DNA from 2 places in the Thaumasiovibrio subtropicus genome. Region 2 is predicted to be linked to the other one. Evidence: riboswitches for the same ligand, from Rfam matches in the RefSeq annotation. Region 2 holds a riboswitch; the other holds the start of a gene.
What was found. Region 2 has a riboswitch for lysine ahead of TSUB_RS10765 (Na+/H+ antiporter NhaC family protein). Riboswitches for the same ligand answer to the same signal wherever they lie in the genome.
Positions count from the first base shown of each region.

Region 1 (16,107 bases), 1.6 Mb from region 2:
CGTTTGCAAAGAGACATCCCGACGATGAATCGCGGCCAAGTCAGCCATAATGCCAGCATAGCCCACAGTTAAACTGTCATCGTGACCATCTATTGCCTGCACCGCGGACTGCATGTCGGCAATGCTTTTCTCCAAGACGCGCACTTGCTGTTTCACACTCTCACTGGGTTGGCGCGCCGCAACTTGTGCTTCAAGTTCGGCCAATTGACTATCTAGCTGACTTAACGTGGCGTGCTTAGACGTCAGTTGGGTGCGATATGTCTGTTCTTGCCAAAGAAAATACCCAAAACCACCTCCCACCAACAAGGTACCCACGAGCCAACTTGCTACCACGGTATTTAGCGTGACCCACTCTTTGCTTGGTTTTAGGTCATCTGGGTAGAGATTTAAGATATCTGAAGCCGGTTTACCCGCGACCGATTGAAGCGCACCAATCGCAACCAAAACACCGATTGGCAAAGGAATATCTTCCCGGTCATGCAACGCATTCACGGACACATTCAATCGACTAGACAACTCTTCAGATAACCGCTGATTGTCCTCTCCATCACAGCAGACTTTGACCGCCGTAATAGGCTTATCGCGCAACTGAGACGAGAGATAATCCAACGAACGCTGTAGTTCTAGGGCCAAAGAATCAATAACGAGGGGATTTACCTCATCGCCAATGACAGGAGACTGAATGCCGCGCACTTGTCGCTGCAGGCAATGATGTTGTTCCGCGTAGGCTGCAAGCATTAATCCGCCATTTCCTTGACGATACAGCACCATTTCATTGCGATCTTCCGGCATAGTAAAGCCAAGCGTCACTTCTTCGACACTGATACTCTGCAAGTTCACACCCGCAGTACCGCAGAGGTCAAGTAAGCTTTTTACACGATCACGGTGGGTTATATAGGTTTGGAGTTTATGGCCAATACTACTCAATACACCACCAGCAACGATATTGGCAGGCGATTCGTTCACCAAATCTTTGATTAGAAAAGGTAAAGCAGTTGACCACTCCGCAGCGGGAATATCTGGTTTATCAATGGTTAAACTTTGATACTGCCCTTGGCCAAGGACAAGATGCACATCAGCGTCAGACAACGCGAGCTCAGTCACAACGCTGCGTAGCGCTTCAGTAAGCTGATTCTGTGTTGGTACAGCCTTAAAACCCCAGACAAAATCAGGGTCCTTGGCATGCTTGCCCTTAACGGCATAAATACCGTCAGCGAGTACCGCGATAGCGGCAGTATTTGCGGACGTATTGCCAGATGCAAACAGATTACGCCAACTTTTCACGGCCGCTCCTTATCCCTCTTACGACACAAAAACCAGGGACTCACGATGTTAAGATATTAATAATTATAAGTTAATTACAACGACTTCGTACGATTTAACAGTCTATCGCATCAGCAGTTTGAATTACCTCTCAATTAAGAGACATTTCAATCGCTTATTGCCTGTGTCTTAGTTCTGCACCAAACAATCTGCCTTGCCCCATCTCGACGCCTAAAGTGCGCAATTTCTGCCACTCTTTCTTACTTTCGACACCAACCGCCACAATCTTGGTACTGGTATCCGCGCACGACCCTAGCATACTACGGATAAAGAGTTGGTTTTCCGGCCTTTGGTCGATATCTTTCACTAAGCTACGATGCAGTTTTAAGTACTTAGGTTCAAGTTCCTTAATGTAGTGCATACTGACAATGGAACGTCCAGCGTGGTCGACCACGAGACCTGAGCCTAGGCTGTTAATCAACTTCGACACTGGCCGCAATGCGTCCAGACTGGCGACCGCACTCGCCTCAGAGATCTCAATCAACAACTTACTCCGCTGTTCACGCGGGCATTGCATAACGCTCTGCGAAAACCAACGGTAAAAATCACGCTGGGACAATGAAGTCACGCTGATGTTCACTGCCAAGGTTCCTTCGCTGCTTGGCAACATCGACAATGTTTTCTCTAGCATAAAACGATCCAACTTAGTGATGTAGCCGACTTCCTTCATCACAGGGACAAATCGCGATGCCTTGATCAATACCCCATTTTCGTCACGGATCCGCGCCAATAGCTCACGGTGCACCGTTTCATCATGTGTCATCACGGGCTGTTGATAGATAACCGGACCTTCACCATCAAAAATGCGATCAAACAACGTACGCCAACGCACATTGCCTCGACCTTCATCCAACTGACTCTCTTTGCGAAATGCAAACCAGCTATTGGTGCCTTGGAGCTGGGCACTTTTTAACGCGCGATCCGCTTCATCCATCACACGTCCCCGCGGTTCACCAGAGGCAAAATAACTTACACCGATATGACACCAGTCATCGACATCTAAAGGGGCTGGAGGGTCAAGCTTTTCTAACGCTTTAAGTAGTTGATTAATAAAACCGGAGACTTCACTTTCTACCGGGTTTGCTAGCATTAATGCAAACTCAGCATCGTAATAACGAGAGAACACAGCATCAGGAAAACGTTGCATGAAATTGCCAATCACTAAAGCGATATCCTTGATAAACTCATCCGCGACCTGCTCGCCATTATCGCTAATTAATTCATCGTAATCCGCGATTTGGAGTAGGACGACAACGCCGGTGTTATCGCTTTCATTCAATAGTGAGTTGAGACGGCTATCATACAAGACGCGATTGGCCGCCCCGGTAAGCTGGTCAAGAAAAGTATGGGTACGAATGAAGGTGTCGAAACGACTACGCTCTTGGCGGGCATCTTTCAGCTCCGCAATCACCTGGTCGAGCGCCAAACTCGCGGTCGCAGGCCACTCCGCCTCATCACCCTGACTGTATTCATCCATTCGACCCGCCAGAATCATGCGGCCGCGGGTCTCCAACACTTCCGACCCATGCAGCTGCTTTTTTAGCCACTGCACGCCGAAAATCACCCCAATACCGATGATCGCGATCGCCAAAGTGATCGCACTCATTGCGCCTAACGAGTAGCTGGTATAGGTGAAGGCGGGAACCGAAGTGATGCTGACTCGCAATTCAGGGTTAAGCGTCAGGTCATAATATAAACGATGTCGTTCTGTTGTCGACGCGGTGAACTTAATCTGCTCATAGTGAAAAACACTGCCTGCCGAGTTAGAAATATCAAATTCAATGATATCGCCTGCCTTCAGCATCTTTGGCAGCCAATCTTGAATATTTCGAACGCCGTCCGGATCAGACAATTCTTCGTCAATCACCTGAACCATGCCGTCAAAGTAATTCTTTACTGCAGTATCAGCAAGGTAACGAAAGCTCATTGACCCACCGATAAACAGCACCAAAATCGCGGCAAACACGACCACAGTGACAAAGGCAACCAAACGGTTGCTGAGTTTCATCCCTGATGCTTTTCTCATATTTCCTCATGAAATCTTTTGGCGCTCTTGCCGACTTTGCGCGGTCGAATACGCATAACGTCCGTTATGAATCTTATCGCATTTAGGTATCAATAGTTCGCGTAAAGTATGGCATTTTCAGGCAGTTATTTCATCTTGTTTTCAGTTTCACCCCATTTATTGTAAGTCAGAGCCATCACTTGAGTTATCGCTTATTTCACGCCACCATAGTGGTGTCATTTTTTAGGAGCGTGGAATGGATTGGATCACTTGTACAAAAACCTTTGTTACCGTTGTTGAACAAGGCACGCTTGCTAAAGCCGCGTCCCAGTTGAATACGACCAGTTCAGCACTCTCAAAGCGCCTTTCTTGGCTTGAGCAGCAACTTGATGTACAACTCCTAAAACGCACCACCCGCAGCCTGACACTCACTGACGCTGGCGAGCTTTTTTTTCATAAAAGCCAAGGATTGTTGCACGATTGGCAGCAGTTGGTAGATGAAACCACATCGACCTATGGTGAAGTGAGCGGCGTATTTCGTATCGGGGCCCCATTAACGATAGGGAGTCGCTTCTTAGTGAACTACCTTGCCGAGTTTATGGCGCGCTACCCTAAGCTCAAAGTCGAACTCCATACGATTTCGCCCGGAGACCTACCTGATCTCAATTTGGATATCTTCATAAGCCGTGAGCTACAAGATTTCAACTCGTCCAGCTACATCGCCAAAAAGCTCTATGACTTTCAACCGGGCTTTTTTGCCTCCCCTCTGTATTTGGAAAATCACGACCCCATTTTGAAACCCGATGACTTACTTGAACACAACTGTTTATTGTTTGGTGGGCCAGACTTTGAACAGCCTCATGAGTTTGAGGACGGTACGCGACTTAAACTGAAGGGAAATTTTTCCAGTCGCAACCCAGAAGCGCTTATTGGTGCCGCCGTAGCAGGAATGGGAATACTGCTGTCTGGCGCGAATAATGTGCGCCGAGAACTTGAGAAGGGTCTACTTGTTCCTGTGATTCCGACTTTAAAAAAACCGATGCAAACAGCGTATGCTTACTACCCAAAACTTGACTATAACCATACGAAAACACATCTTTTTCTGGCATTTATTCAAGAAAAAAGTCAATTCACTTAGTCATCATTCGCTATCAGGTATAAAAAAACCCGGCATAGCCGGGTTTAATCGAGCGATTTCCAGCAAGTTTTTAGAACGGGATATCGTCGTCAAAGTCAACCGGTGGCTCATTGTACTGAGGCGCGGCTTGTTGAGGCGCTGACTGTTGTGGTGCTGGCGCAGATTGTTGCTGCTGTTGAGGCGCGAAACCTTGATTTTGAGGTTGGCCACCCATTGGCTGCTGAGGTTGACCCCAGCCACCTTGCTGCTGTCCGCCCATAGGTGCGCCTTGACCACCGCCTTGGCGACCACCTAGCATTTGCATCACGCCATTAAAGCCCTGTACAACCACCTCAGTGGTATAACGGTCTTGGCCACTTTGATCTTGCCACTTACGTGTTTGTAGTTGGCCTTCGATATAGACTTGAGAGCCTTTACGCAAGTACTCACCTGCAACTTCTGCAAGTTTGCCAAATAGCGCAACACGGTGCCATTCGGTTTTCTCACGCTGCTCGCCTGTATTCTTGTCACGCCATGACTCAGAAGTTGCGACTGTGATGTTCGCTACTGCACCACCATTCGGCATGTAGCGAATTTCTGGATCGTTACCTAGGTTACCTACCAAGATAACTTTGTTAATACCACGACTGGCCATAGTAAGCTCCGGTTGTTGTCACAGCCACTCGGCTGCCTTACTCAAATTTGATAATCGCCCAGTGTAACACGTCTACACTTTACGCTCATAGTGATCAAAACACCGATTACTGCGTATTTTTGTGACACTCACTGTGCATGAGGTTGCAAACGCTTTACTGTATTTATATACAGTTTATGCTTTTCTGCTATCTGGCGCTATGCCATAATGTTTTTTCCTTCATCGATAAAAAGCTCAACAATGGATAAGATAGACGTACGCGGTGCCCGCACCCATAATTTAAAAAACATCAACTTATCGATCCCTCGCGACAAGCTTATTGTTGTCACGGGTTTGTCAGGCTCCGGTAAGTCCTCTTTGGCATTTGATACCCTGTATGCCGAAGGCCAACGCCGCTACGTTGAGTCGCTTTCTGCTTACGCTCGTCAATTTTTATCCTTGATGGAAAAGCCCGACGTTGACCATATCGAAGGGCTTTCTCCTGCGATTTCTATCGAACAAAAATCCACGTCGCATAATCCTCGTTCTACCGTCGGCACCATTACAGAAGTGTATGACTATTTACGTTTGCTGTATGCACGAGTTGGAGAGCCGCGCTGTCCCACACATGATGTGCCGCTCGCTGCACAAACCATCAGCCAAATGGTCGATAAAGTGCTCAGCCTCGCTGAAGGCACGAAACTCATGCTCCTCGCCCCCATCGTAAAAGAGCGAAAAGGTGAGCATGTTAAGACGTTTGCCAACTTAGCTGCCCAAGGCTTTATTCGCGCTCGTGTTGATGGTGAAGTTTGCGATCTTTCCGATCCTCCAACCCTAGAGCTACACAAGAAGCACACCATTGAAGTCGTCATTGATCGTTTTAAGGTACGCGATGATCTCCAGCTTCGTTTAGCAGAGTCTTTTGAGACCGCATTGGAGCTCACTGGTGGTACCGCCGTGATTGCTGGCATGGATAGTCAATTCGATGAAGAGCTCGTCTTTTCTGCTAACTTTGCCTGCCCGCATTGCGGCTACAGCATGCAGGAACTAGAGCCTCGCTTATTCTCGTTCAACAATCCAGCAGGGGCTTGTCCAACGTGCGATGGACTGGGCGTTCAACAATATTTTGACGCTGATCGCGTCGTTCAAAACCCAGAGCTCAGCCTCGCTGGCGGCGCGATTCGTGGTTGGGATCAACGCAACTATTACTATTTCCAGATGCTAAAATCGCTCGCAGAGCACTACGATTTTGACGTCAATGCGCCCTTCAATAGTTTAAGCAAACAAGTGCAAAATGTCGTACTAAAAGGGTCAGGGCGTACTGAAATCGATTTTAAGTACATTAATGATCGAGGTGATATCACACTACGCCGCCATGTTTTTGAAGGGATTCTCAATAACATGGAGCGCCGTTATCGCGATACCGAATCGAACTCCGTCCGTGAAGAGCTCTCCAAGTTTATCTCTACGAAAGCCTGTGCTAGTTGTTCAGGTACTCGACTGCGCGAAGAAGCACGTCACGTCTTTGTCGATGACACACGCTTGCCCGATATCTGCGATATGAGCATCAAAGGGGCACTCGATTTCTTTGAGACTCTCGAACTTGAAGGACAACGTGCTCAAATTGCCGACAAGATCCTTAAGGAGATTCGCGATCGATTACATTTCTTAGTCAATGTCGGACTGAACTACCTTAATTTATCTCGTAGTGCCGACACTCTGTCAGGCGGTGAAGCTCAGCGCATTCGTTTAGCCAGCCAGATCGGTGCTGGCCTTGTTGGCGTAATGTATGTACTCGATGAACCTTCAATTGGTCTGCATCAACGCGACAATGAGCGCCTACTAAAAACCCTGATTCACTTGCGCGATCTGGGGAACACCGTGCTTGTGGTTGAGCATGATGAAGACGCTATTCGTGCAGCTGACTATATTATCGATATCGGCCCAGGGGCTGGGGTGCATGGCGGGCAAGTCGTTGCTGAGGGTGATTATGAAACAATTATCAAGTCCGACGCCTCTCTGACAGCACAATACCTGAACGGCAAAAAACAAATCGCTGTCCCTGAATCACGTACTCCATTGGATAAAGACAAGGTCATTCGATTGACTGGTGCAAGTGGTAATAACCTTAACGGGGTCGATGTTGAGATCCCTGTCGGGCTGTTAACTTGTGTAACTGGTGTGTCAGGGTCGGGGAAATCCACGTTAATCAATGACACTTTCTATAAGATTGCCCACCAACGTCTTAATGGTGCTACAACTGGTGAGCCCGCTCCTTACAAAGACATTGAGCACCTCGAGCATTGCGACAAGGTCATCGACATTGATCAAAGCCCAATAGGCAGAACACCTCGCTCAAACCCAGCAACATACACAGGTATCTTTACCCCTATTCGCGAACTCTTTGCTGGGACACAAGAAGCCCGCTCTCGTGGTTACAAACCCGGCCGCTTCAGCTTCAACGTCAAAGGAGGTCGTTGTGAAGCCTGTCAGGGCGATGGTGTGATAAAAGTCGAGATGCACTTCTTACCAGATGTTTATGTGCCATGCGATTCGTGCAAAGGAAAGCGCTACAACCGCGAGACCCTTGAAGTCAAGTACAAGGGAAAATCGATTCATGAAGTGCTTGAAATGACAGTGGAAGACGCGCGTGAATTCTTTGATCCAGTTCCAGCAATCGCACGAAAACTACAAACATTAATGGATGTTGGGCTATCTTATATCCGCCTTGGCCAAGCCGCGACAACACTGTCAGGCGGTGAAGCTCAGCGCGTTAAACTGGCAAAAGAGCTCTCGAAACGTGATACAGGCAAAACCCTGTACATTCTTGATGAGCCAACAACCGGTCTGCACTTCCATGACATCCAGCAATTGCTCACTGTTCTTCATCGTCTGCGTGATCACGGCAATACCATCGTTGTGATTGAACACAATCTAGATGTGATCAAAACGGCTGACTGGATAGTTGATTTAGGTCCTGAAGGGGGAAGCGGCGGCGGCCAGATTATCGCCACAGGTACACCAGAGCAAGTTGCTGAGGTCGAAGGATCGCATACTGCTCGCTTCCTTAAACCCATGCTGTAAAGGTAAAAGTGTGCTTCAAACACAAGGAACGCGTTTGGAAACAACGCAAGTGGCGCGTAAGCCGCTAACAAGATGGTTTCTGGGTTCTCTCGGCGCCATCTATCTCATCGCCATGCATCTGTTCATGCACAACCCGGGGGGAGCCGGTCTCTCCCTCCCCTTTAATCAAGCGATATGGATACCCCTCAGTTTCGCGATTGGTGCTGGATTACTTGAGATTTGCCGGCAAGGCTTCTGGCGCTATTCCAAGCTCACGATTGTGTTGTTAATAAGTTGCATATTGTTGACGCTCCCCATCTTTTATCCGCAATCCGTTCCACATCTCGCCGTCCCAAGACTCATTGGCATTTGGGCTGGATGGTTGCTATTTGTCTCTTTACAGCAGTTCTCTTTCACTCAAAAACAGCGACAACGCCTGCTGTGGTTTGTGCTCATCGCAGTATTAATGGAAGCGATATTTGGTTGGATACAATATCTGCTGCTAGAGCCTGGCAATTATATTGGTTACAACACATTCAAAAACAAGCCTTATGGTATTTTCCAGCAAATCAATGTCATGGCCTCTTTCATGGCGACAGGGTTGGTGCTGTCAGCCTATTTACTGGCTCGAGAGCCCATGTATCGGGGCAAATGGAACTGGAAGCACTTACCATTACTTGTCACACCAATTCTGACCATTCCACTGATTGCGGTCATCGACTCTCGCACAGGTAAACTAGGCGCGACCGTCTCAGCATTGCTTATCTTGCCATTTCTCTATCACTATGCTGCACGTAAACAGATGCGCTTATGGGGGTTAATGGTTCTACTTGGCCTTGCCCTTTCATGGAACTGGACACAGTCACCTGAGTTCACACCTAAACTTGATGCGCCAGGTCGTATAGAAGAAAGGGCTGGCATTTATCCCCACACGCTATACATGATAAAGCAAGCGCCAGTGATCGGCTCTGGGTATGGAAACTTCGAATCCGCCTACACTCAATCTGCTGCTTTTCAGTTTGCTCAAGAGATCTCTGCACATACTCCATCTGCGGCACTAGATCACCCGCACAACGAGCTACTGTATTGGACCGCTGAAGGTGGCATTGTGCCACTCATCGCTCTACTCATCGCAGCGGGTGCGGTGTTTATTCGCGTATTGAAGACAAAGAAAGGCACGCGCTTAGCGATTATTGGGTTGTTTTTCCCCATCACGCTACATAGCCAGTTGGAGTATCCTTTTTATCATGCATTGGTCCACTTCATTACGTTCATTCTGTTGATCTATTGGGTAGATCAACTCACGGCCAAGTACAAGAAAAAACCGCTCTACCGTGTTCAGCTACTTCGCATTAATGCGCTTTTAATCCCAGCCCTTGCAACCGTGTTTATTGCTTCTGGATTACAGTCAGGTTACTGGCTCAATAAGTTTGAGCAAAAGATACCTCGGGAGCCCGAGTTATTAATGAAGGTGACTAACCCTGTACTTTGGCAATCACGTTTTGATTGGAACTTATTTACTACAGAGCTTGAATTTGGGGTCGCAACCAATAACCCTGACATGATTCAAAGTTACATCCATTGGGCCCATAAAACGGCGGAAACCATGCCTCGCCCTTCTCTTTACCAAAACATGGCTATCGCTTACCACGCGCTCGGCGAAGTTGAGAAAGGCCAACAAATTCTTGATGAAGCGAGATATCTCTTTCCCAACCACCCGTTAACAGAGCCGACAGTCACAATTACCAGTTCGAGCTCCACGCCAGCGGTCAGTGAAACGAACTAAAGAAAACCCCGGGCTAGCCGGGGTTGTCATTATCTCAAGACTTCTTCTAGCGCTTTTAAGCACAAAGCGACATTCTCCCGTCTTGCACCATAACCCATTAAGCCAATACGCCAAGCCTTACCAGCAAGGTCACCTAAACCTGCACCTATCTCAAGGTTAAACTCTTCTAATAGGCGGGTTCTAACCTCTCCATCATCAATACCATTAGGAATATTGACAGCGTTTAGCTGTGGCAGTCTTGCTGATTCATCAACAACAAAACTGATACCAAGGGTTTCTAAGCCTTCTTTTAGCATCAAATGTGCCTCGCGATGGCGTTGCCACGCATTTTCAAGCCCCTCATTTTTTAGAAGCACCAGAGATTCATGCAATGCATAGAGACTATTGACCGGAGCGGTATGGTGATAACTCCGTTTTCCTTCTCCACTCCAATACCCCAAGACAAGGCTTTGATCTAAAAACCAACTTCGCACGGGCGTATTTCTCGCTTCTATCTTAGCGATAGCTTGAGCTGAAAACGTGAGAGGTGACAAGCCGGGCACACAAGATAGACATTTCTGACTACCAGAGTACACCGCGTCAAGTTGCCATTTATCAACATAAAGTGGCACCCCACCCAATGACGTCACTGTATCAACAATCGACAAACAGCCATGTGCTTTTGCTAACTTGCCAAGTGCTTCGGCATCACTTAGTGCGCCCGTCGATGTTTCAGCATGCACAAACGCTAATGCAATTGCATCTGGATGAGCAATCAAGGCAGCTTCTACCTTTTCAATCGTGACGGGACGTCCCCATTCGTCATCAACAACGACGGCCTCACCACCGCAACGTACAACATTCTCTCGCATTCGTTCACCAAACACACCATTTCGGCAAACAATGACTTTTTCACCTGGCTGTATCAAGTTCACAAAGCACGCTTCCATCCCAGCACTTCCTGGCGCGGATACCGCGATTGTGAAAGGGTTCTCAGTCTGAAATACATATTGAAGAAGGGACTTGAGCTCATCCATCATGCCAATAAATAGAGGGTCAAGATGCCCCAAAGTCGGCCGACTAAGCGCTTGCAAAACCTGAGGATAAATATCTGATGGTCCAGGCCCCATCAAAGTACGTTTGGGCGGGTAGAAGCTTGATAAAGTCATGAATAACTCCGAGCACATACTATTGAAATAATGAAAGTATTCTAGATGAAAATAAGAAAAACAATTGGACTAAAGTCATTTAGAGCAGGAAAAGGCATTTAATTATTGACAATTTTGCACAAAGTCCTTATTTATAGGGTTGCTTTTGTGATCTCAATAACAAAAGCCAGAAGAGGTGCATTAATCAGGTAGTGTTTGCGTGGGGCCCCAGCTCCAACACGTAGGCATCAGGGGATTAAATGCCGAGATACTCGTGTACTGGGATGCAAAAGTATCGGCCTTAAAGGTTGAATCCTTTGGGTTGTCACTAAATATTTAGTGGAGAGCTTCTGGGAAAGTATACTATTCTACTTATCCTATCTGCTTCTCCAAGTATGTTACACATCACAACAGGGAGATGCAGTTGTGGATCTATCTTCATTTACCGTCGCTAAATTTGGCGGAACCAGTGTCGCAGACTTCGATGCGATGCAGCGTAGCGCAAACATCGTTATCAAAAACCCTGAGACAAAGCTTGTTGTGATCAGTGCGTGTTCTGGCGTAACAAACCACCTGGTTGAGCTTGCTAATGGCGTAGCTGATAACAACCGCCGCGCCGAGATCATCGCAACGATTCGTGATATCCACTACAGCATCATAGAAAAAGTCAGTGAGCAAGCCTCACTAACAGACAGCATTAATACCATCCTAACGTTAGTAACAAAAACCGCAGAACAAGCCGCTGTCGCTGCCTCTGACGAGCTGACAGATACGCTCGTATCTTGTGGAGAGTTAATGTCGACATTCCTCTTCACACAAGTCATCAATGATCTTGGTCATCACTGTACACGTTTTGATATTCGCCAAGTCATGAAAACGGACAGTCAATTTGGCAAAGCTATTCCTGATATTCAAAAACTAAAAACACATGCAGTAACATTAAACCGGGCCTGCCAAGAGGCAATTGTGGTCACACAAGGATTCATTGGCTCTGATGAAAATGGTAAAACGACCACTTTAGGCCGTGGTGGCAGTGATTACAGTGCAGCGCTGATAGCAGAAGCAGTCGAAGCTAAAACGCTTGAGATTTGGACAGACGTCCCCGGGATCTATACTACAGACCCGCGTATAGCTAGCCGTGCCCAGCCTATTCCTGAGATAAGCTTTAGTGAAGCCTCTGAGATGGCTAACTTCGGTGCAAAAATCCTACACCCAGACACGCTAATTCCAGCAATTCGTCAACATATTCCCGTATTTGTTGGTTCATCAAAGGCTCCAGAAGAAGGCGGGACTTGGGTAAAAGAAGAAGTCGACAGTACGCCGCTTTTCCGTGCGCTAACGCTACGAAACAATCAAACCATGGTGACACTACAAAGTCTAAATATGTACCATGCCTACGGTTTCTTGGCAGAAGTTTTCAGTATTTTAGCTAAGTATCGTATCTCCGTTGATCTGATTACAACCTCAGAAGTGAGTGTCTCTCTGACTTTAGACACAACAAGTACAAGTGGTGCCGCACCAGATCTTCCAGAAGCAGCACACAAAGAATTGAGTGAGTTGTGCAACGTTACCGTTGATAAGGGATTGTCACTCGTCGCGGTGATCGGCAACAAAATGGGGCAGACAAAAGGTACAAGCCGTCAAATTTTCAATACGTTAGAAGACTACAACTTGAGAATGATCTGTTACGGAGCCAGTCAGCATAATCTCTGTTTTTTAATCAAGCAAGATGACGCTCACCAGATTATTAAAGACTTGCACCGAGACTTGCTAGAGCCAGAATACTAAAATTTATCTACTAAGTTAAAATCCAAAGAGCACCGACTAAGGTGCTCTTTTTAATGCGAGTAATACCAATCTAAGTAAAAATATGATCTAATTGAGGCTGTTACTTCTTCGTGAAAAAAGACGCTATGGACAGCCTCGATACCATTGATTTCAAAAAGCTTGCTAGCCAACAAAAATCTATTCAGATGAAGATGCGATTGCTCGCATTGGCACACTTTAAAGATGGTCACTCTCGAACCCAAATTGCTAAGTTCCTTAAGGTAAGCAGAACGAGTGTGAATAAGTGGGTACAAACATTCCTTGAAGAAGGGCTTGAAGGGCTGCAAGAGAAACCAAGAACGGGTCGCCCAGCATTCCTCAATACTCAGCAACGTGAACAGCTAAGCCTGTTTATAAAGGCACGTGCCGAAGATTCATCTGGGGGGAGGTTAACAGGTACTGATATTCATGCTTATATCGTGAAAGAGTTTGGTAAACACTACCACCCAGACTCTATCTACTATTTGCTTAGTCACATGGGCTTCTCTTGGATAACATCACGCTCCAAGCACCCTCGTCAATCCCAGCAAATCCAAGACGATTTTAAAAAAATTCAAAATTGAAACGATCCTTAAGATCCCCGGTCACATGGGGCTTGATAACGTCGATGTCTGGTTTCAAGATGAAGCAAGATTTGGTCAGCAAAACACGACAACTCGACTTTGGGCTAAACGTGGATCAAGACCAAGAGCAGTTAAACAGCAGCAGTTTGAATATGCGTATTTGTTTGGCTCAGTATGTCCCGCTAGAGGTATTGGCGAGGCGCTGGTCGTTCCTTGGGTTAACAAGGACATTATGGTTGAGCACCTTAAGCAGATCTCCGCGGTGACCGAAAAAGGTCGTCACGCAGTGATCATTATGGATGGTGCTGGCTGGCATACAAATGACATTGCAGAACAGTTCAGTAATGTCAGTATCATCAAGCTCCCGCCATATTCACCAGAGCTAAATCCTATAGAACAAGTGTGGAGTTGGCTCAGACAACACTATCTTGCCAATCAGAGTTTTACCGACTACGAAGATATTGTGTCGAAAGTATGCACTGCATGGAATCGATTCTTGAAGCGTGCAGATAGAGTGACCAAAATGTGCACCAGAGACTGGATTAAACTGACCAGTTAATTTTCCAGATTGGTATTAATTTTCCAGATTGGTATTAGGCCTAATTGTAAAGTGCAGAAAAGAAAGCTTCCCAATTAAACTGCGACATGAACGGTAATGATGTTGCAAGGACAGCGTACAGCGAAAGCTATCGCTCTCTTTCAAGACATGGCGGAGGAACTGGCTGGCGCAACTGCTGGGCTCATTCACCTGAAAGGCGAACATATCTCACAGACGTAAAAAAGCCCCGTCTTTCGACGAGGCTTCTTAAGAAGTGGCGGAGCGGACGGGACTCGAACCCGCGACCCCCGGCGTGACAGGCCGGTATTCTAACCAACTGAACTACCGCTCCACACGGTGCTTTGATTGAAGTCTTACACTTTCTGCTTCAAACAAGCGATGTTCAAAGCCTGGCGATGTCCTACTCTCACATGGGGAGACCCCACACTACCATCGGCGCTATTGCGTTTCACTACTGAGTTCGGCATGGAATCAGGTGGGTCCACAATGCTATGGTCGCCAAGCAAAATTTGTTCAAACTAGGAAAGCTGATTCGTCTTGCTCTCAACACACTCAAGCGCGATTAAGTCCGATAAAACACCTTGGGTGTTGTATGGTTAAGCCTCACGGGCAATTAGTACAGGTTAGCTCAACGCCTCACAACGCTTACACACCCTGCCTATCAACGTCATAGTCTACGACAACCCTTTAGGACAGTTAAACTGCCAGGGAGAACTCATCTCAAGGCTCGCTTCCCGCTTAGATGCTTTCAGCGGTTATCGATTCCGAACTTAGCTACCGGGCAATGCGTCTGGCGACACAACCCGAACACCAGAGGTTCGTCCACTCCGGTCCTCTCGTACTAGGAGCAGCCCCTTTCAATTCTCCAACGCCCACGGCAGATAGGGACCGAACTGTCTCACGACGTTCTAAACCCAGCTCGCGTACCACTTTAAATGGCGAACAGCCATACCCTTGGGACCGACTTCAGCCCCAGGATGTGATGAGCCGACATCGAGGTGCCAAACACCGCCGTCGATATGAACTCTTGGGCGGTATCAGCCTGTTATCCCCGGAGTACCTTTTATCCGTTGAGCGATGGCCCTTCCATTCAGAACCACCGGATCACTATGACCTGCTTTCGCACCTGCTCGACTTGTCAGTCTCGCAGTCAAGCGGGCTTATGCCATTGCACTAACCTCACGATGTCCGACCGTGATTAGCCCACCTTCGTGCTCCTCCGTTACGCTTTGGGAGGAGACCGCCCCAGTCAAACTACCCACCAGGCACTGTCCTCACCCCAGATAATGGGGCCAAGTTAGAACATCAAACATACAAGGGTGGTATTTCAAGGATGACTCCACGCTATCTGGCGACAACGCTTCAAAGTCTCCCACCTATCCTACACATGTAGGCTCAATGTTCAGTGCCAAGCTGTAGTAAAGGTTCACGGGGTCTTTCCGTCTAGCCGCGGGTACACAGCATCTTCACTGCGATTTCAATTTCACTGAGTCTCGGGTGGAGACAGCGTGGCCATCATTACGCCATTCGTGCAGGTCGGAACTTACCCGACAAGGAATTTCGCTACCTTAGGACCGTTATAGTTACGGCCGCCGTTTACCGGGGCTTCGATCAAGAGCTTCGACCGAAGTCTAACCCCATCAATTAACCTTCCGGCACCGGGCAGGCGTCACACCGTATACGTCATCTTTCGATTTTGCACAGTGCTGTGTTTTTAATAAACAGTTGCAGCCACCTGGTATCTGCGACTCCCGTTAGCTCCATCCGCGAGGGACTTCACCGACAGGAGCGTACCTTCTCCCGAAGTTACGGTACCATTTTGCCTAGTTCCTTCACCCGAGTTCTCTCAAGCGCCTTGGTATTCTCTACCCGACCACCTGTGTCGGTTTGGGGTACGATTCCTTACAATCTGAAGCTTAGAAGCTTTTCCCGGAAGCATGGCATCAATGACTTCACTGCCGTAGCAGCTCGACGTCGTATCTCAGTCTTAGGTGTCCGGATTTGCCTAAACACCCAACCTACATACTTGAACCTGGACAACCGTCGCCAGGCCCACCTAGCCTTCTCCGTCCCTCCATCGCAATTGTAAGAAGTACGGGAATA
Region 1 covers NZ_AP023054.1:376,084-392,190, reverse strand. Annotated here, with positions in the region: gene TSUB_RS01895 (hypothetical protein) at 1-1,284, opposite strand, end outside; gene csrD (RNase E specificity factor CsrD) at 1,439-3,349, opposite strand; gene TSUB_RS01885 (LysR family transcriptional regulator) at 3,585-4,466, shown strand; gene TSUB_RS01880 (single-stranded DNA-binding protein) at 4,537-5,100, opposite strand; gene uvrA (excinuclease ABC subunit UvrA) at 5,341-8,163, shown strand; gene TSUB_RS01870 (PglL family O-oligosaccharyltransferase) at 8,198-9,928, shown strand; gene TSUB_RS01865 (pyridoxal-phosphate-dependent aminotransferase family protein) at 9,958-11,076, opposite strand; lysine riboswitch at 11,239-11,413, shown strand; gene lysC (lysine-sensitive aspartokinase 3) at 11,482-12,843, shown strand; one part of gene TSUB_RS01855 (IS630 family transposase) at 12,969-13,427, shown strand; one part of gene TSUB_RS01855 (IS630 family transposase) at 13,429-14,004, shown strand; gene TSUB_RS25175 (hypothetical protein) at 14,101-14,223, shown strand; tRNA gene TSUB_RS01850 (tRNA-Asp) at 14,259-14,335, opposite strand; rRNA gene rrf (5S ribosomal RNA) at 14,392-14,507, opposite strand; rRNA gene TSUB_RS01840 (23S ribosomal RNA) at 14,597-16,107, opposite strand, start outside.
Region 1: linked by a shared signal. The riboswitch ahead of lysC (lysine-sensitive aspartokinase 3) and the one ahead of TSUB_RS10765 (Na+/H+ antiporter NhaC family protein) in region 2 are both predicted to bind lysine.

Region 2 (16,107 bases):
TGAGTTTATGCTTGTTAGCTGCAAGCGCGAGTGTGTCAGCTCAGGTATCCTTTGATGATTATGTTTTGCAGATGCAAGACTACGCCAAGGAAAAAGGAATTAGTGAACAGACAATTTCAACGGCTTTTCAAGGTGTGAAACTGTATGAGTCTGCTATCTCAGCGGACAAAAATCAGCCGGAAAGAAGATTAACTTTAGATGAATATTTGAAGAAATCTGTACCTCAGTGGAAAATAAATCAGGCGAATCAACGCTATCAAAAACATAAAGCTGTTTTAAATAATATCGGTGAGACTTATGGCGTTTCACCCAAAATTATTGTCGCTTTATGGGGAGTAGAGAGTAATTTCGGTAAGTTCTCTGGTTCATATGATGTTATTTCTGCTCTGACGACAATGGCTTATGAAGGTCGACGTGAGGATTTCTTTAAGTCTCAACTTATTGATGCGCTCACCATTTTGGATCAAGGGCATATAGAGCGTCGCAATATGAAAGGGTCTTGGGCAGGTGCAATGGGGCAAAGTCAGTTTATGCCTAGCTCTTACCTCGCTTATGCCGCTGATGGTGATGGTGATGGTGTGGCGGATATTTGGAATAATCCCGCCGACGTATTCGCGTCAGCAGCCAATTATTTGAGTACGGTCGGTTGGCAGGCTGGATATCGTTGGGGACGGCAAGTGACGTTACCTGAATCATTTGATTTGTCTTTGATCAGTTCAAAAAAGGAAAATGGTAAAGGTTTGCAAGAGTGGGCTGAACTCGGTGTCATGCGTCATGGCGGTGCTGATTTGCCTGTTGACGAGATTTCTGCATGGTTAATTGAGCCACAGGAAGGGCGATATTATCTCGTTTATGACAATTACCAGGCGCTGCTAGATTGGAATCGTTCTCATCATTTCGTTTTCTCTGTCGTGCAATTAGCCGCTTCTATCCGAGATTAACTCAGAAAATAAAAAAGGCCCATCAGGGCCTTTTTTGAATCTATATGACAAGCGCAATTAGATTAGGAAGTCGTCTAGTGACTTGCCTTCGTCTAGTGCTGTTTTGATCACAGATGGAGTACGGCCTTGACCAGTCCAAGTTCTTTCTTGGCCATTTTCGTCAACGTATTGGTATTTTGCAGGGCGAGCAGCTCGCTTAGCTTTTGGTGCTTTACCTAGTAGAGCAACTAATTCTTCTGGATCGATACCGTCTTTGATTAGCATTTCACGGTACTGAGCTAGTTTCTCTTCACGCTCTTTTTCCTGTGCACGAGCTTCAGCTTCAGATTCTTCACGCTCGTTAACTACAGTCGTTAATTTTTCTAGTGCTTCTTGAAGTTGCTCTAGAGTTAATTCACGAGATAGTGCACGTAGGCTACGTAAGTTCAAAAGTGCTTTAAACGCTTCAGGCATGTTTATTTCCTACTCATTAAATTGCATCGCAGGATGCTGTTAGTTATTTTGTCTGTTCAATAATAATACGAAATCAAACAGGTTGCCAAGTCATTGAATGTAAATTTACTTATTTCTTTCGAATTTGACCTTATTTGAGCTGTTTTTTGCCTAAGAAAAATCATGTCATTAATATGATTCTCAGTTTAAAAGGAGAATATCGTCGACCGTATAAATCAGAAAATCTTGCACGTCCCAGATTAGAAGATATGCGCATATTTATGATTAGCGTTATAAATCAAAGAAAAATGTATGAAATTGTGATCTTATGCAGGGGTATTAGCGTAATGAAGGCGTGAATTTTCACTGACCTTGCATCTCTCTGCGGAGAAAAAAGCCCCTCCACCAAGCAAGGTGTTTAATTATTGAGATAAGTCTTTCTAATTGTAAGCGACTATTGCTTGCCTTTACCTGACTCAGTTGCACGTTAAAGCTTGTGCACATGCGAAAGACTATATCACCCATACGTCATTGCCTATGCAGTTTATAGAAATTAACATACTTTTGTGTACGTTAAGGAGAAAGCGGATGGCTGTGAATAAGGGATATGCGAAGACTGCGCATAGGAAGCATTGAGAAGTGATACTTATTATTTCGACTATCCTGCTTACCTTATTGCGTTTTTGCCACTCCCATCCACCGTCTTACCTTGAGTATATACGTTACTCGCTGATTCCAATCTATTTTTTACGTTTGCAGTTCATAACAAATTTATACTCAAACCACCTCAAGACGCTTGTTCAGCGAGAGTTTCTAGGCTTGTCAACAAGACACTGTTTTGAAGATCTAGTGGATTAATTAAAAACAGTAACGACGGTGGCGAGCCTCGAAAACTCGCCCTTCGGGAAGCGACTAGCGCCCCGATTTCTGCGTTAAAGGTGTTTGAAAGGGAAATCCATTCCTTCACACCTTCGCCTTGGTATCTTTACCTTGACTTCGACGCGCTAGGCCGCTTCTGAATCCTGCATCTTGAAGTGGTTTGAGTATATAAAGGACGAGGGATACGTCTTGAAGTTGTTTGAGTATAGCGAGGTGCTGAGTTGGCTGTTTTTGATTTGTTAACCGTGCTAAGGAAGTGTTCTCGTTGGCTAGATAAAGCAGGACAGAGATGTTTCACATAGCTGCTTGATGTTATTGATAAAATTGATAGATATGAAATATTGCTCATCGACGTTAATGCTGGATGGGAAGTAATAAATGTTAATTTATATCGCTTATTGTTTGTTGTGTGGTTTGAATTTTCATCAGTTGGTGTTTTCACAGCACAATATCTATTGCAATGTGCGGTTGGTCACGTAAAATGGCCTCATCCTTAACTAAGGGTAGAGGCGCACTGGTTATCAGTAGCAAGTAGTAGGGTGATGCTTATGATCACTTGCGAAAGGAATCCGTGCCGAAGTTAGTCAGACTCATCAAGTCGATTAGCTGGGGAAATATCGAATAGGTATTTCACTGCCATAGTCATATACATTCACTATGGAGCGCTACTGTTGGGTATAGGTGGGTAAATTCTCTCCTTTATTCTCTCATCACGCTTATGTGTACAGTAGATCTCCGAGCAATTGGTTGCAGCAGAGATCATGGAACTCATTGATTTTTCAAATTCATATATTTCGTTATTGCCCGCATTGACGGCATTAACTCTTGCGATTCTGACACGTCGTGTGTTGGTGTCATTGGGCGTAGGTATCGTACTAGGAGCACTCCTTCTTAATGGCTTCTCTTTTTCTGGTACGTTCTCTTACGTGTTTAACACATTCAAGAGTGTTGTTGTTGAAGCAGAAACGGTTACCGAAAACGGTAAAGAAGTCACCAACTATGCGTTGAACGCGTGGAACATGAGTATTGTCGCTTTCCTCGTGTTGCTAGGCATGATGACGGCACTATTGACGCTTTCTGGCGGCACACGTGCTTTTGCTGAGTGGGCGCAAACCCGTATTAAGTCCAAGCGTGGTGCAAAGCTACTGACCGCGTTTTTGGGTGTGTTTATCTTTGTTGATGATTATTTCAACAGTTTGGCGGTAGGCTCTATTTCTCGCCCTGTCACTGACCGTTATTACGTCTCACGTGCTAAGTTGGCCTATCTACTCGATTCTACTGCAGCACCTATGTGTGTGTTGATGCCTGCTTCAAGCTGGGGTGCTTACATCATTACGGTGATTGGTGGCATTTTGGTGACGCATAACGTAACAGAGTACAGCGCATTGAGTGCGTTTGTTACTTTGATTCCGATGAACTTTTATGCGGTGTTTGCGTTGTTACTGGTGTTTGCAGTGGCTTGGTATCAAATTGATGTAGGCCCAATGCGTCGTCATGAGCAAGTGGCACAACGTGGTCAAGGTTACAACGAGAACGATGATGCAAGTAGTGATCTCAATGATGAACTCGGCATTACAGAGAGTGCGAAAGGTCGCGTCAGTGATCTGCTGATGCCTATCATTGTACTGATTGCTGCGACAGTGTTCTTTATGGTGTTTACTGGCTACCAGAGCTTGGCGAATGACGGTGAAGCCTTTTCTTTGCTGGGTGCTTTTGAAGAGACAGATGTCGGCATGTCGTTGTTCTGGGGTGGCTTAATTGGTTTAGCGGCCGCGTTGGTGCCTGTGTTGCGTCAGAAGTTGCCTATGGGTGACGTGACAGCGACATTATGGATTGGTGCAAAGTCGATGTTTGGCGCCATCCTGATCCTCTTCTTTGCTTGGAGCATCGGTAGTGTCATTGGCGATATGGAGACGGGTAAGTTCCTGTCTACCTTAGTAGAGGGTTCGGTTAACCCCGCTTTCCTACCTGTTATATTGTTCTTGTTAGCGGGTGTAATGGCGTTTTCTACGGGTACTTCGTGGGGAACCTTCGGCATCATGTTACCTATCGCTGGTGATATGGCTGCAGCGACAGAAATTGCGTTGATGCTACCTATGTTGGGTGCGGTGCTTGCGGGCTCTGTGTTTGGTGACCATTGCTCACCAATCTCTGATACCACCATTCTTTCTTCAACGGGTGCTCGTTGTAACCATATTGACCACGTACAGACTCAACTGCCGTACGCCGTCGCTTCAGCCATCGTCGCGAGTGTCGGTTTTGTGGTCCTTGGTTTCACATTGTCGCTGTTCACTGCATTTATTGCCGCAACACTGGCATTCATTGGGGTATGCGTTGGCTTGATTCAGATGTCGCGTAAGCCAGTGACTAAGCAAACCGCTTAAACGCCAGACAACTTTTAGATTGTATTGGACAATAAAGCTCGCTTCGGCGGGCTTTTCTGTTTTTATTCTCGCCATTTTTCGGTAGGATGCGCGGCGGAAATATGGAGGGTAGCCTCAGATGGCACAGTTGTACTTTTACTATTCAACGATGAATGCAGGTAAGTCGACCACTTTATTGCAGTCATCTTTTAATTATCAAGAACGTGGCATGAACCCTTTGGTTTTAACTGCGGCGATTGATGATCGTGCTGGCGTGGGCGTGGTCAGTTCTCGCATCGGTCTTCAGTCTGAAGCCGAACTCTATGCACCAGGTGACGACCTGTTAGCGAAAATTACAGACATGAATCACAATCAAAATATTGACTGTGTCTTGGTTGATGAGTGTCAGTTCTTAGATAAGAACCAAGTCTATCAACTAACCGAAGTGGTTGATAAGTTGAATATCCCTGTCCTTTGCTATGGTTTGCGCACAGATTTTCAAGGTGAATTGTTTGCGGGTAGCAAGCATTTGCTGGCGTGGGCAGACAAGTTAGTCGAGCTAAAAACGATTTGTCACTGTGGCCGAAAAGCAAACATGGTCTATCGTACAGACGAGCAGGGTAACGCGATTGTTGATGGTGATCAGGTGGTGATTGGTGGCAATGAACGCTATGTTTCTGTTTGTCGCCTGCATTACAAGGAAGCGCTAGGACGTTAGGGCGCGATATCTGTTTGTATAAATTAGGGTTAAGCGAGTCTTGACGACGAACGCGATCGGAAGAGGCATTCGCTTGGCGATGAACAGCGTATTTGATGTGATCAAATGCGCTGTTTTTTTATGTGGCAAGCTCATCTCTCATTATCTGCTGTGATCGATTCCTTAAATATTAGCAAGACACTCTAAAACTTTGGTCAAAACTACGCTTCACCCCGAGTTTCTTTCCGGTTGCTGTTTAGGCTGAAATAACGCAAATGAAATAGCGATAGTGAGGAAAGCATGATGGATAGACGCAAGCGCATCGGGATCAACATGGTGCTGTGGATAGTAGCAGCGAGTTTTGTCTTCTATTCTGCTGGCGGTGCGTCAGCGATCGTGATAACGGCGCTGGGCTTAATCAGTGTGTTTGCTAGCCTGTTTCTGACCGAGAAGGCGGAAAGCGTAGAGAAGAACCGTGAAGAAACCGTTTTGATACCAGCGAAACTCTCCACCTCACTGTCTCATAATGCGGTGAGTACCGCGGAAGTCTCTTTTGCGATTGATCAATTAAAGCCTAAGCTTGAGCGGCAATTATCGTCTGTCGTCCATATTTCCTTCACCTCTTCTGAAATTGCTAAAACACTTGGCGTGACAGCTGAGGCTGCGCAACAAGCCTCATTAGCGACAGTCGAAATGCGTGAAATCAGTACGCAAGGAGAAGCAAATTTACAAGAAGCCATGACTGAAATGGAACAAATACATACACAAACATCGGCTTCTCTTCAGCAGATAGAAAGCTTGGATGCGCAAGTTAATCGAATAAAAAGTGTCGCTCAAGTGATTGATGAGATAGCATCGCAGACCAACTTACTCGCCTTGAATGCGGCGATTGAGGCGGCGCGAGCAGGTTCTCAGGGAAGAGGCTTTGCCGTTGTCGCCGATGAAGTCCGAGGGTTGGCAGAGCGGACGTCTCAAAGTACCAATGAGGTGGCGCATATCGTCCATCTCATTTTGAATGAGACAGGGGAGATGATGGATACCATACGTCAACTCGCTCATGATGTAGAGCAAGGAAAAGAGAGTATTAGTCACGTTGCTCAGAGTCTGCAAGCAATGGCGCAGCAAGCTGAGCGGGTTGAACAGCAAGTCACGCAGATAACTGATGGCGCGATTTTAAACGAGCAAGGCTTGGTACAGATATCGCAAGCCATTGATGAAGTGAAGCATGAGCTTGATGGCAGTGATAAGGATCTGCTCGTGCTGCAAGACGAAGCCATGCGCTTAATGGAAATGGCAGAATCGTGTAATGCGGTGATGGTCGAACTTGATAGCCAGAGTCCACATCGCCCCTTCTACACCAATGCGGCAAAATGTGCTGAAGAGATAGCGGCGCGATTTAGTGCCGCACTGGTGAGTGGTGAAATTACCGAAAGTGCGCTTTTTAGCCGCACTTACGAACCGATAGCGAACACGTCTCCTCAAAAGTATCGAACAGCCTTTGACGAGTTTTGCGATAGGGTGCTGCCCGATATTCAAGAGCCCTATTTAAGATTTAGAGATGAGGTAGTGTATGCGATTGCTAATGATAGTAAGGGGTATGTTCCTACGCACAACAACGCATTCTGTAAGCCGTTGACGGGTAATGCCGAAGTGGATCAATGTGCCAATCGCACCAAGCGCATCTTTGATGATAGAACAGGTCAGCGTTGTGGTGCGCATACCGAGAAAATGCTGCTGCAAACTTATAAACGTGACACAGGTGAAATCATGCATGACATCTCTGTGCCGATTTTTGTTAACTCACGTCATTGGGGAAGTTTAAGGATGGGATACACGCAAGCTTCTTGAACCAGCTTGAGTAAATACGCCACCTTAGGTGGCGTATTTTTTGCGTTAACGGCAGTTATTTCTTTGCATGTCGCTCAGCAAGGCGCTCAGTGATCGTGGAGAGTGACATTCCTTGGTCTTGCAGTAGCACAAGCAGGTGATAGATAAGGTCTGCCGACTCATCGACTAACTCCGCCTTATCACCCGACGTTGCCGCAAGCGCGACTTCAACGCCTTCTTCACCGACTTTTTGCGAAATACGTTTGGTGCCACGGGCATAGAGGCTGGCGGTATAAGAGCTGTCAGGATCGCTGCCTTTTCTTGAGGCCAAGACTTGCTCCAATTGATGAAGAAACACCAATGAAGGTGGCGCAACATCATCGCCATCAAAGCAGGTCGTTGTGCCTAAGTGGCATGTAGGGCCAATCGGATCAACTTGAACCAGTAAGGTGTCACTGTCACAATCGAGGGCGATTGATTTCAGTTGCAGTACGTTTCCAGAAGTTTCGCCTTTCGTCCAAAGTCGCTGTTTTGTGCGAGAAAAGAAAGTCACTTGCTTCGTTTCAAGTGTCTTCGTTAACGCACCTTTATCCATGTAGCCTAACATTAAGACTTGGCCACTGTTGTTATCTTGAATGATTGCCGGGATCATCTCATCGACTTTTTCCCAATTTATACGTTCGATAAGACTCATACTCGGATCTCCACTTGTTGTTGTTTTAAGTATTGTTTTAGTTCACCGATGTTGATGATCTGTTTATGAAAGACGGAGGCGGCTAAAGCGCCGTCTACATTGGCCTTATTAAACGCATCCGCAAAGTGGACCATTTCTCCCGCACCGCCTGAGGCAATCAAAGGTACGTGACAGACTTCGCGAACCATGTTGAGCTGATCGAGGTCGTAGCCGTTACGCACGCCATCTTGGTTCATCATGTTCAATACGATTTCGCCTGCACCGCGTTTTTGTACTTCTTGCACCCAATCACGCGTTTCCCACTGCGTGGCCTTGGTACGGCTTTCATCACCGGTAAATTGGTACACTTGGTATTTACCCGTGTCAGCATCAAAATAGGAGTCGATACCGACCACAATACACTGCACGCCAAACTTATCTGCAAGCTCGGTGATCAGGTTTGGGTTGGCTAAGGCTGGCGAGTTAATCGATACTTTATCCGCACCAAATTGTAAAATGCGTGAAGCGTCTTCAGCTGATTTGATACCACCGGCGACACAAAATGGAATATCAATGACTTCTGCAACACGGGACACCCAGCTTTTATCGACCACTCGGCCATCGCTGGAAGCGGTAATATCGTAAAAAACCAGTTCATCGGCGCCTTCTTCTGCATAGCGTTTAGCCAGTGGAACAATATCGCCTATGATTTCATGATTTCTAAATTGCACGCCTTTGACAACTTGTCCATCACGCACGTCGAGACAAGGAATAATTCGTCTAGCTAACATCTTTCACTCCTTACTCTGCCCAAACGCGGAAGGCGTCTTCAGCATTGAACTTACCATCGAGCAGGGCACGACCTACAATAACGCCTTGCACACCTGAACCCTTCAATGCGGCAATGTCTTCCAGTGAGCCAATACCACCAGAGGATTGAAACGCGACTTGAGGGTATTGCGCGCACAAGTCACGATAGAGGTCGACATTCGAGCCCGCGAGCGTGCCATCCCGAGAAATGTCGGTGCAGAGGACATGTTTTAGACCGACGGTTAAGAAATCGTCTAAAAGCGCTTCGATGGTGACGCCTGAATCTTCTTGCCAACCAGAGATGGCAACATGACGGTGCCCCTCACTATCAATGTTGACATCCAGTGCCAATACGATGTGTTCAGCACCGTATTTCTCCATCCAGCTCTTCACCAGCTCTGGCTGTTTTACTGCGGTTGAACCGATAACGACGCGCTCTGCGCCGGCATCAAGAAGGTCTTTGACATCTTGCTCACTGCGTACGCCCCCACCAATTTGAATGTTGGCAGGTGTACTCGCGAGTAGGCTTGCGATCAAATCGAGTTGTCGCGCCGACGTATCTTTTGCGCCAGTTAAATCAACCAGGTGTAGCCAATTCGCGCCAGCTTGATGATAGATAGCAAATTGTTCCGCAGGATTGACGGGATATTCGGTAACTTGTCCATAGTCACCTTGATAGAGACGGACTACTTGGCCGTCGATTAAGTCTAAAGCGGGAATGATCATGACGTTCCTTATCACATCTCTAAAAAGTTCTTAATCAGCTGAGCACCAGCTTTGCTGGAGCGCTCTGGGTGAAATTGCACCCCATAATAGTTGCCGCTCTGCAGTGCAGCCGTGAAAGGCGTACCGTACTCACACTGTGCGATAGTGTTGTCATCGGTGACAGGCATCGCATAGCTATGAACAAAGTAGAAGTAGCTGCCCGCTGGGATATCTTTAAACAACGGGTGGCCTGCTTTTGGTGTAATGGTGTTCCAGCCCATGTGAGGAAGTGGTAGCCCCTCTGCTTGCATCTTTTCTATCGGCGCATCACACAAGTTCAGGCAAGGGATTGTTTCTTCGCCTGCAGCACCATGCTCTTGAGAAACACGACACAGTAACTGCATGCCGAGACAAATACCGAGAAGCGGTTTGTCGACCTGTTTTACAAGTTCGACAAGGTCACGTTCCTCGAGGTTTTTCATCGCCTCACTTGCTGTTCCCACTCCCGGTAAAAAGAGCTTATCAGCGGCTAAAACAACATCGGGATCTTTGCTGACAGTCACTTGATATCCAAGACGTTCAATGGCAAACCTCACTGAAGAGACGTTCGCACAGCCAGTATCGATAATAACGACGTTTGCCATTAAAGCACCCCTTTACTGCTTGGTAGTTCGTTACCTTCTACGCGAATCGCTTGACGTAAGGTACGTCCGAATGCTTTGAATAAACTCTCTACGATGTGGTGGTCGTTGTCACCATCAGAAGACAAGTGCAAGGTACAAGCTAATGTATCAGTGAGAGAGCGGAAGAAGTGAGAGACCATCTCTGTTGACAGATCGCCAACTTGCTCGCGACTGAAGACTGCATCAAATTTGAGGTATGGTCGGCCGGAAAGATCCAGCGCACATTGCGCCAGGCATTCATCCATTGGCAAGCTAAAGCCGAAGCGACCAATACCACGTTTATCGCCAAGTGCGATTTTCAATGCTTCTCCTAGCGCCAGGGCGGTATCTTCAACACTGTGGTGATCATCAATGTGAAGGTCGCCATCCACCTGACAGATCATCTGGAAACCACCGTGAGTGGCGATTTGATCTAGCATATGATCAAAGAAACCGAGTCCAGTTTCTATTTTGTTACCACCCGACTGATCAAGGTTGACCTTCACTTTGATGTCAGTTTCTTTGGTAGTACGAACAACTTCTGCGATGCGAGGTTGTGTGGTGAGATCTTTGACGATTTGTTGCCATCCCATGGTCTCAGGGTTGTATTGAATGCCCCGAATTGCCATGTTTTCCGCAAGTGCAAGGTCAGTTTGACGGTCGCCTATCACGGCTGAGGTGGTGAAATCAACACGGCCTTGCTGAAGGTAGGGCTTCACCAACCCGAGCTTGGGTTTACGACACGTGCAATCATCTTCTTCGAAATGAGGGCAGATAAGCACGTCGGCAAATTTCACACCTTGAGACTCAAAGATCTCCATCATCATATTGTGTGGCGCATCAAACTCATCTTGAGGGTAGCTGTCCGTGCCCAAACCATCTTGGTTAGTGACCATGACGAGAGTGTAGCCTGCGTCCTGCAACTGCAGTAGTGCGGGAATGACATAAGGTTCTAGCTTGAGTTTATCTAAGCGGTCGACTTGAAAATCCACAGGTGGCTCAACAATGAGGGTGCCATCTCGATCAATAAATAGAATTTTTTCTTTGCTCACTACAACGTCCTTATTGCTCTAGCTGTTGGCGGATAAAGGCCAGTGTTTTTTCACATTCGTCTCGGTTGCCAACGCTAATACGAATGCAGTTTTCAATTGGGCTTCGACGTAGAATAATGCCATTGTCCCACAGGGTGCTGAAGAGTTTTTCGCCATCAGGAAACTGGACGAGTAGGTAATTGCCATACCCATCAAAGACGGTCACACCCGGCAACATACTCAAACCTGCCTGCAAGTAGGCGCGATTGGCATTGAGGTCGAGTACTTGGAATTTAGTGCGCGCTAACCCTGCTTCGGAAAGCGCTTGAACCGCAATATCGGTCACAGGAACCGGCACGGGATAAGGCGCAATCACTTTCAGCAATAGCTCGATGATTTGGGGATTAGCAAGTGTAAAACCGCAGCGTAGACCTGCGAGCGCAAAGGCTTTTGATAGGGTGCGGAGTATCGCCAAATTTGGGTAACGGGATAGCAGCTCAACAACAGACTCTTCCATACAGAAGTCGATGTAGGCTTCATCGACCACGACAATCGCTTTGTTGGCCGTCATGTCGAGCAAGGCTTCGATGTCACTTCGCTTCAGTAGGTTGCCTGTCGGGTTGTTTGGACTACAAACAAACACCAGCTTTACACTATCGAGGTTAGCCTGAATCGTATCTAAATCAAGTTGCCAGTCAGCCGTGAGTGGTACTGTTTTGGTGGCAACATCAAATGTTTGCGCGCTGATGGCATACATACCGTAGGTCGGTGGACAATACAGGATGCTATCTTGGTTGGGTTCACAAAACGCGCGGACCAGCAGTTCTATGCCCTCGTCGGCTCCGCGTGAAGTTAGTACATACTTACTATCGACGCCCGCGTACGCGGAGTAGGCATTGATTAGCTCTTCTGGCTGACAGGTGCTGTAGCGATTGAGGCGGTCGCAGTTAACACTGTATTCGTTAACATAGGGTGACTCGTTAGCATTTAGCCAAATATCACCACTCCCCCCTAAACGACGAGCTGACATGTATGGGGTCAGTTCGCGAACGGTTTTTCGAGCTAGGTTTTCAATACTCATCTTGATGCCCTTATCTATTGATTACGTAGCTTTTCAACACGAAGAGTGACGGCACGTTTGTGAGCGTCGAGGCCTTCAGCATCGGCAATGGTCTCGACAATAGGAGCAATGGCGAGCAAGCCGTCACTGCTGAGCTCTTGAACTGTCATTCGCTTGGAGAAATCGGCTAAGCCTAGGCTAGAGTAAGTGCGTGTATAGCCATAGGTTGGTAAAACGTGATTGGTACCCGACGCATAGTCACCGACCGATTCAGGCGACCACAGGCCCAAGAAAATGGACCCAGCATTGTCCAGTTCAGGTAGCAAAGCGCGAGGATTTTCGGTCTGTACAATGAGGTGTTCAGGGCCATAACGATTGGAAATGGCGATGCATTCTTCAATGGACTCTGCCACAACCAGTAAACTGGAACCCAAGGCTTGACGGGCAATGTCAGCACGACTGAGGGTTTTAAGTTGTTGTTGGATAGCATCCGCAACGCGGTCAGCTAAGCTAGGCTCTGGCGTCACGAGCACAACTTGTGAATCTGGGCCGTGCTCCGCTTGACTCAGTAGGTCTGCGGCGATGAAGTCAGGGTCGGCGCTGTTATCGGCAATAACAAGGACTTCTGAAGGCCCTGCTGGCATATCAATGGCTGCGCCACGGAAGTCATTGCTGACTTGACGTTTTGCTTCAGTGACGTAGGCGTTGCCTGGGCCAAAAATCTTATCCACTTTCGCGACTGTTTCCGTACCGTACGCCATGGCGGCAACCGCTTGTGCCCCACCTAGATTGTAGACTTCATCGATCCCACACAACTGAGCGACATAGAGAATCTCATCGGCAATCGGTGGGGGTGAACTCAGTACTACGCGCTTACAGCCGGCAATTTGTGAGGGCACACCGAGCATCAACACCGTTGAAGGGAGCGGGGCGCTACCACCGGGGATATAGAGGCCAACAGCGTTGATAGGGCGCGTAACTTGCTCACAGACCACACCAGGCTGGGTTTCAACTTTAATGGCTTGAGGTTTCTGTGCGGTATGAAATGAATAAATATTCTTATATGCCGCTTGAAGCGCTTGTTTCATCTCTTCAGAAAGTCGCGCTGATGCCGCGGTGATTTCGTCTGCGCTAACCCGAATGCTGTCCGGTTTAACCTTGTCGAATTTTTCGGTGAGTGCAAGCAGTGCGGCATCGCCGTCTTTTTGTACTTGCGCAATAACATCATTGACGGCGGCGGTAATGTTTGCGCCTTCCGTGATTGCAGGCCTTTCAAGTAGGCCTGCTTGTTGATATTCGCTGAGTGATTGCCAAACAACCGTTTTCATTTCTACTTACTCCATCATCTTTTCAATTGGCAACACAAGAATTGAGCTGGCACCAAGCGATTTAAGTTGCTCCATGGTTTCCCAGAATAAGTTTTCCGCACTTACCAAATGTACGGCGACTCGGCTGTTATCTTCTGAGAGAGGCAGTACTGTAGGATCTTCAGCGCCCGGTAGCAGGGATTTGATCTCTTCCAGACGCTCAGTGGGTGCATGTAGCATGATGTATTTTGATTCTTTAGCTTGAATCACGCCTTGCATACGCGTCAGTAACTTTTCAATGAGCGCTTGTTTTTCTGCTGAGAACTCACCGCTACGCTGAATCAACACTGCCTTTGACCGTAGGATGACTTCGACTTCTTTTAGACCGTTTGCTTCTAGCGTTGCGCCTGTTGAGACAAGATCACAGATAGCATCAGCAAGGCCAGCACGAGGGGCAACCTCCACAGAGCCTGTTAGCATACAGGTGCTAAAACCGACGCCGCGCTCTTCCATGTAGCGTTTAACGAGGTGTGGGTAAGTAGTGGCAATGCGTTTGCCTTCTAGGTCTTGAGGTCCGTTGTAAGCAGCGTCTTTGTTGATAGCGATTGAAAGTCGGCAGCCACCAAAATCAAGACGGCGTAGTGTGGTGTATTCGGCATTACCGCCTTGAGCAATACGGTCGAGTGCGACTTCTTCGAGCTCGTTCTCGCCAATCACTCCGAGGTCAACAACGCCATCCATAATGAGACCCGGAATGTCATCATCACGAACAAGTAGCAAGTCGATTGGCATGTTTTCAGCGTGAACGATCAGGCGCTCACCAACCATGTTAATTTTCACACCACAACGTTTTAGGAGTTCTTGACACTCTTTTGCTAAGCGTCCTTTCTTTTGAATGGCGATACGTAGTCGTTGATTTTGCATTTCCCTATTCCTTTTTGCCGATTGCTTGCTTCGTGCGTAATTTTTGTTTGCCATTTATCTGGCGCTGAAAGTAAAAAACCCTCGGAAGAGGCTCTTCCGAGGGTCGTTATTCTGTAGATATCCGTACCGTTGGAAGAGAGTTTTCTAGTCTTCCTGCGGACGATGCGTATCCTCCCGAAAGACTAGTCAGGATGATGATGGTGATGATGAATGACCATTTGGCTACGCATAAATATTCTCTATTGATGAAACTTGATGTCTGGTTTCACACTAACCAAGCTGCTGTAAGATTGCAACCCAAAATTTAAAAAAGGGGAAAAATTGGTAAACGTTTCTGTGAAATTAGTCAGGAAAGATTCGCCACTCAACCGAAAATTCAAAGAGAAAGTCACGATGGAAAACATGAGTGGCGATATTTAGCTCTAACTTTGGTTGCAGTTGCAAAGGATTGTCTTGTTGTCGCTAAATGTATATATCCAAGAGTCCTTTACGTTTCTTGCGCTTCCGAGGCTTCTCTTCTTCCTGTTTGTCGCTTTTGGTTACAACCCGCACCTGATGGTGCTTCTCACTACTGCTCTCGGCAGTCGGCTGCGTCTTGTGTGTCACAGCCTTGTAATGGGAGGGATAAATAATCATACAACCGTCCGATACAAGGAACACGTCTTTGTATCGGTAGGGTTGAGCAAAACTTGAACAATATTTACATTGCTGAGCCAAGGCGGTAGGTCAGTCGCACGTCAGTGGCGGATACTGCAACACTTCTTGAACTTTTTGCCACTCTCGCATGGACAACTATCGTTTCGTCCTATTTTTTGCGGCGGCGTTGGCGTAGCCGGGTATTCCCCATCGATGTAATACCATTGGCCATTCTCAAACAGGAATCTAGAGCGTTCTTCGAGAAAGTAGCAAGTACCGTTATCAAGGTAGCGAGCAATGAAATGCACATAGCCTTCATGCCCAATCACTTCGGAAGCGTCGACGACATCAAGCTTCAACCAGAGGCTATTAACAGACTCTGCGATGGCTTGGCGATGCTGTTCTGCATGGCAACTTGGGTGGTAGGTTGCGACGACATAGTCGACATTTTTAATGCAGTGCGCGGTATAGCGTGATCGCATCAGTTGTTCAGGGCGATGTGCATTTTGGGGGTTGGAGATAATAGGCTGACAACAGTCAGCAAATGCTTGCTGACTGCCGCAAGGACACAATGACATTACTGTTGGCTCTTATTGACGAAATCTTGGGTCCATTCTAATGAATCGACATAGCAATCGGCAATGCGTGTTTCGTCTAATCGGTAATGCTGGCAAATCAGCTTGATTCGATGCCAATCAGCGCGATCGTAAGCTTTGGCTAATGCGACAATACCGCCGAGTCTGCCTTTGCTTTCAATGAGTGCCGATTTAACCGCACTGCTTAATGGAAGCTGCGAGAGCAGTGTCTCAATGGGTTGGTCGAGTAGTGAATCTAGCAGTGAGAACAAACCGGTTAAGAAGGCCTCTGAAGGCTCCATGCTGAGATAGGGCGCAACCAGTTCACAAAAGCGTGCACGTTGAATCGAGAGCAAATAGAGCGTGTTGCCTTTACCATCTGTCGCATACGCTGTGGCAACGAGGTAGACAAAACGCCTTAAGCGATTCTCCCCCAAGAAGACGAGGGCTTGCTTAAATGAGACGATGGGCTTGCTGTCGACCGCCGTCATGGTATTCACGTAGCGCAATAGCTTGTAGGAAATAGACACATCACTACTCACGATGCTTTCCACTTCTGCAAAGTCGACGTTGGTCTCACTGATG
Region 2 covers NZ_AP023054.1:2,427,318-2,443,424, reverse strand. Annotated here, with positions in the region: gene TSUB_RS10775 (lytic murein transglycosylase) at 1-941, shown strand, start outside; gene TSUB_RS10770 (H-NS family histone-like protein) at 999-1,394, opposite strand; lysine riboswitch at 2,749-2,928, shown strand; gene TSUB_RS10765 (Na+/H+ antiporter NhaC family protein) at 3,014-4,636, shown strand; gene TSUB_RS10760 (thymidine kinase) at 4,755-5,333, shown strand; gene TSUB_RS10755 (methyl-accepting chemotaxis protein) at 5,613-7,160, shown strand; gene hisIE (bifunctional phosphoribosyl-AMP cyclohydrolase/phosphoribosyl-ATP diphosphatase HisIE) at 7,216-7,833, opposite strand; gene hisF (imidazole glycerol phosphate synthase subunit HisF) at 7,830-8,603, opposite strand; gene hisA (1-(5-phosphoribosyl)-5-[(5-phosphoribosylamino)methylideneamino]imidazole-4-carboxamide isomerase) at 8,614-9,348, opposite strand; gene hisH (imidazole glycerol phosphate synthase subunit HisH) at 9,360-9,971, opposite strand; gene hisB (bifunctional histidinol-phosphatase/imidazoleglycerol-phosphate dehydratase HisB) at 9,971-11,041, opposite strand; gene hisC (histidinol-phosphate transaminase) at 11,052-12,101, opposite strand; gene hisD (histidinol dehydrogenase) at 12,116-13,408, opposite strand; gene hisG (ATP phosphoribosyltransferase) at 13,415-14,311, opposite strand; His leader region at 14,381-14,518, opposite strand; gene TSUB_RS10710 (YchJ family metal-binding protein) at 15,049-15,525, opposite strand; gene TSUB_RS10705 (EAL and HDOD domain-containing protein) at 15,525-16,107, opposite strand, start outside.